Regions from separate parts of the Gordonia sp. NPDC003424 genome, predicted to be linked through region 2. Evidence: riboswitches for the same ligand, from Rfam matches in the RefSeq annotation. Region 2 holds a riboswitch; the other holds the start of a gene.
The links. A riboswitch is a leader RNA that binds a small molecule or an ion and turns the genes downstream of it on or off. The one in region 2 is predicted to bind S-adenosylmethionine.
Positions count from the first base shown of each region.

Region 1: another riboswitch for S-adenosylmethionine. It lies ahead of ACWDTI_RS07725 (bifunctional o-acetylhomoserine/o-acetylserine sulfhydrylase); the one in region 2 lies ahead of ACWDTI_RS20345 (aminotransferase class V-fold PLP-dependent enzyme).

Region 1 covers NZ_JBSFQJ010000004.1:60,823-63,210, forward strand. Annotated here, with positions in the region: gene ACWDTI_RS07720 (PE-PPE domain-containing protein) at 1-924, opposite strand, end outside; SAM riboswitch class IV at 1,106-1,225, shown strand; gene ACWDTI_RS07725 (bifunctional o-acetylhomoserine/o-acetylserine sulfhydrylase) at 1,289-2,388, shown strand, end outside.
Region 2 covers NZ_JBSFQJ010000016.1:25,640-28,027, forward strand. Annotated here, with positions in the region: gene ACWDTI_RS20340 (isochorismate synthase) at 1-587, opposite strand, end outside; SAM riboswitch class IV at 689-802, shown strand; gene ACWDTI_RS20345 (aminotransferase class V-fold PLP-dependent enzyme) at 818-2,095, shown strand; gene alc (allantoicase) at 2,223-2,388, opposite strand, start outside.

The DNA of each region.
Region 1 (2,388 bases), on a different contig from region 2:
GTCGATGCCCAGCGCGTCGACGAACTGCTGCGTGAGGATCGCGGTCGACGACGGGGACGAGACGACGCAGGTGGTGACGTTGCTCGACGCACCCGTGCCCGCGGTGCAGGTGGACGGCTCGTCGGTGCCGTACATGTTCCAGCTCGCCCCGGTCGGCAGATACATGTAGTAGGGATAGAGACCGTGCTTGACCCAGTAGCCGAGCAGTCCGTCGAGCGCACCGATCGGGTCGTGCAGCAGATCCGGCAGGTCACAGATGGGGTCACCCGCGATGCAGTAGGTGGTCACCGGCAGACCACCGTAGTCGGAATCGGTGCGTGAACCGGCCATCGTCAGGCCCGGGATCACGCCCACGAGGACAAGTTCGATCCCTCGACCCCACAGGGTTCCGGCCTGGCGGGGGTCGGAGTACACCTCACCCGAGACGTTCGTCTTGTCGATCGTGTACTCGCCGGTGGTGCCATTGCCGATGTCGGTGAGCGTGTCACCGACGATCCCGGCCCCCTGGGAGTAGCCGGCGATGACCACCTTCTTGTCGGTGCCACAGTCGGCCTGATATTGCGCCACCGCGGCGAGGACCGCCTCCTCACCCTGGGCTTGACTGTCGTCGAAGCCGAAGGACCCCAAGGGCCAGATGGACGCCGGATAGTCGATGACCTCGGTGGTGTATTGGTCCTCGGGCGGTACCGGCGCCGCCGGCGGTGTGCCCTGGTAGCGCTGCTTGATCCCGACGACACTGTCGCCGGCACTGTCCCAGGTACCCCCGACGAGGAACACGCGGCCCGGCCCACTGCAGTCGGTGGACGTGTCCGCCCGCGCCACACCCGACCCGAACGACTGGCCGACGGTGAGCGCGACGGCCAATGCCACTCCGCTCATGCCCACCAGCACACCCCGGGCTCGCCCCCGACTGCGATGCGCCATCGTCGATCCTCACACTCATGGTGTCCGAGTCCGCATGTCGGACACGCGCCCGACGGAATCCTATCCGCATTCACGAATGCAAATGCGCACTTGATCATCTACGACCGACCGAGACTCGTTACAGCCACCGAGCGCGAGATGGTTTTCACGCTCATCGGGGCGTGCTATATCCTTGTCGCCAGGTCATGAGCATCAGCGCAAAGCCCCGGCTTGCTGATCGGCAACCCTCCAACCGCGGTGGGGTGCTCCGGGTGATGACCGGGTTGGGAGCACACAGCGTGTTTCCCGGCAAGCGCGGGTCCGAAGGTCGGACCCCACCAGGGTCGTGGCACCCTGCCGACCGTAGAAAGCGATCAACACAGTCATGTCCGACGCCAAAGACGTCACCAATCCGGAAACCTGGAGCTTCGAGACCAAGCAGGTGCATGCGGGTCAGACCGCCGACGCGAGCACCAACGCACGGGCACTGCCGATCTACCAGACCACGTCCTACACCTTCAACGACACCCAGCACGCCGCGAATCTGTTCGGGCTGGCCGAGCCGGGCAACATCTACACCCGCATCATGAACCCCACCCAGGATGCGGTCGAGCAGCGTCTCGCGGCTCTCGAGGGTGGCGTCGCAGCCCTGCTGCTCGCCTCCGGCCAGGCCGCCGAGACCTACGCGATCCTCAACATCGTCGAGAACGGCGGACATGTCGTGTCCAGCCCGCGTCTCTACGGCGGCACGTACAACCTGTTCCACTACACGCTGCCCAAGCTCGGTGTCGAGGTCGGCTTCGTCGACGACCCGGAGGATCCCGCATCCTGGCAGGCGGCCATCCGCGACAACACCCGCGCGCTCTACGGCGAGACGATCTCGAACCCCAACAACGAGATCCTCGACATCCCCGGCATCGCCGAGGTCGCCCACCGCAACGGGCTTCCGCTGATCGTGGACAACACCGTGGCGACGCCCTACCTGCTCAACCCCCTCGCGCACGGCGCCGACATCGTCGTGCACTCGGCCACCAAGTACATCGGTGGTCATGGCACCGCGATCGGCGGCGTGATCGTCGACGGCGGCACCTTCGATTGGCGTGTACAGCGTGACGGCAAGGATCTCTTCCCGGGCTTCACGACGCCCGACCCGAGCTACCACGGTGCGGTGTTCGCCGATCTCGGCGCGCCGGCGTACGCGCTCAAGGCCCGGGTGCAGTGGTTGCGCGACACCGGTGCCGCCATCTCCCCGTTCAACTCGTTCCTGCTGGCACAGGGCCTGGAGACGCTGAGTCTGCGGGTCGAGCGGCATGTGGCCAACGCGCAGCGCGTCGCCGCCCACCTCAACGACCATGCGCAGGTGGAGTCGGTCGCGTACGCGGGGCTGACGTCGTCGCCGTGGTACGACCGCGGGCAGAAGCTGCTCCCCAAGGGTCAGGGCGCGATCATCGGCTTCGAGATCGTCGGCGGGGTCGATGCCGGCAA
Region 2 (2,388 bases):
TCGTCGCTGCGGGGCCGCGACCCCGCGTAGGGCCGGCAGGTCACCTCCCTACCGTGCTTGCGCAGCAACACTTCCGGGCTCGATCCGAGCAGCCACGAAGCGTCACCCCAGGCCGCGCCGACATCGACGGCGAACGCATTGTGCTCGGTGTTGCCGTGCGCGAGTGCACCGATCACCGCGGCGACATCGATCTCGGGTTCGACGACGAGGTCGACGGCACGTGCCAGCACCACCTTTTCCAGATCACCGTCGGCGATCGCCTTGACCGCGTGGGCGACACGGTCGCGGTGTTCGGTGCGCTCGGGGGAGAACGACATCGCGGTCACCGTGTGCGGTCGGCCGCGTGCGCCGGTGACGGGTGCCGGCGAGTGCGTCAGCGCCACCGGTGCGACGAGCGCGCTGCGTGCTGAGCTGTCGAAGGCGATGGCACCGGTGATCGCCGTGACGGACCCCGAACGGACCGCGGCGGCCGCGGCGGTCGCGTCGGTGAACGTCGCTGCCGTACCGGTCGCGCGCACGGTTCCGTGCGGACGGGACAGGACGAAGACGTCGCCGGTGGCGGTGTCGTCGGCTGCGCTCATCGTCATGCCCCCAACCGTACGCCAGAGACTGAGGGTACCCTCACTCGAGTTTCGCGCAGCGTGAGTGAAAATTGACACTCCCGTGGTCGTCCGTCACTCTTGGTGCAGGTCATGAGTGCCAGTGACAAGCCCCGGCTCGCTGGTCGGCAACCCTCCTTCGCGGTGGGGTGCTCCGGGTGACGACCTGGCCGTCGGTCGACCGACCACGGCAAGCGCGAATCCACAGGAGTACTGCCATGACCGCTGTCCTCACAGCACCCGCAACCCGTCGTGCCGACAGGTGCGCCGTGCCCACGATCGCCCCGCTGGCCGCCGTCGTCGGAGCCGATGAACACGTCCCGGTCCGAGCCGGTGACCCCGTTCGATATGCCAATCTCGACTATGCGGCGAGCGCGCCGGCACTGTGTGCGGTCGCCGGCGCGGTGACGGAGGCGCTGACCGGATACGCGAGCGTGCACCGCGGGGCCGGGCACCTGTCGCAGGTCACCACCCGCCGCTACGAGCAGGCGCGGGAGACGGTGCGCCGGTTTGTCCGGGGCCGCGCCGACGACACCGTCGTGTTCACCCGGGGCACCACCGACTCGATCAACCTTGCCGCGCACATCACCGACGGGGACGTCGTGGTCCTCGACATCGAGCATCACGCGAACCTCTTGCCGTGGTGCGCACCGCGCCCCGACGGCTCGACCCGTGCGCGTATCGTGCCGGCCGCGTCGACCATCGAGGACACCCTGGTCGCGCTGGAGCGCGAACTCGCGGCCGCGCCTGCCGCGCTGCTGGCGGTGACCGCCGCGTCCAACGTCACCGGGGAGGTGCTGCCGATCGGACAGCTCGCCTCCCTCGCGCATCGCTACGGCGCACGCATCCTCGTCGACGCCGCGCAGTACGTCGCGCATCGGCCGATCTCGATGGTCAGCCACGGTATCGACTATCTCGTGTTCTCCGGGCACAAGGTCTACGCGCCGTTCGGTACGGGCGTACTGATCGGCCGTGCCGACTGGCTCGATGCTGCCGCACCGTATCTCGCCGGCGGCGGCGCGACCGCGGACGTGGGCGTCACCGGCGGCTGCACGGATGTCCGCTGGCACACCGGCGCCGCACGCCACGAGGCCGGCTCGCCGAACGTCCTCGGGGCGGTCGCGATAGCCGCTGCCTGCCAGGCGATTTCCCACATCGGCTTCGAATCGATCGGCGATCACGAAGAACGTCTGCGGGCCCGCCTCGACGACGGTCTGGCCCGGATCGACGGGGTCGACACGCTGCAGGTCTTCGTCGACTCCACCGACCGGGTCGGCATCGCCGGATTCGCGGTGGCCGGCCGCGCGCCGCGCGTCGTCGCCGAGTTCCTCAGTGAGAGTGCGGGAATCGGTGTGCGGGACGGCAAGTTCTGCGCTCACCCACTGCTGCGTCGACTCGGCTACGACGACGGCGCCGTCCGGGCCAGCTTCGGACTCGGCACCGGATCCGACGACATCGACCGGTTGGTCGATGCGTTGGCGCGCCTGACCGCGTGAGCGGGGGACACGTGGTCGAGCGATCCGGCGGATAAGCACATGAAACCGCCCAGGTGCACACGGATTTCCGTGTGTTCCTGGGCAGTTTCGTGTGCGAAAGGCGGGTCGAGCCGCCCGCGCCGATACCTCAGGCCTCGCCGCGCTCCCACTGTTCGAGGAGCGCGGCTTCGGCGTCGTCGGTGAGGGTGCCGTAGAGCTTGAACCGGGCCATGCCGCCGTCGGGGTAGATGTCCATCCGCGCCTCGGTCATCGGCCGGTCGAGATCGATGACGAACCGATGCCGGGTGTCGGGC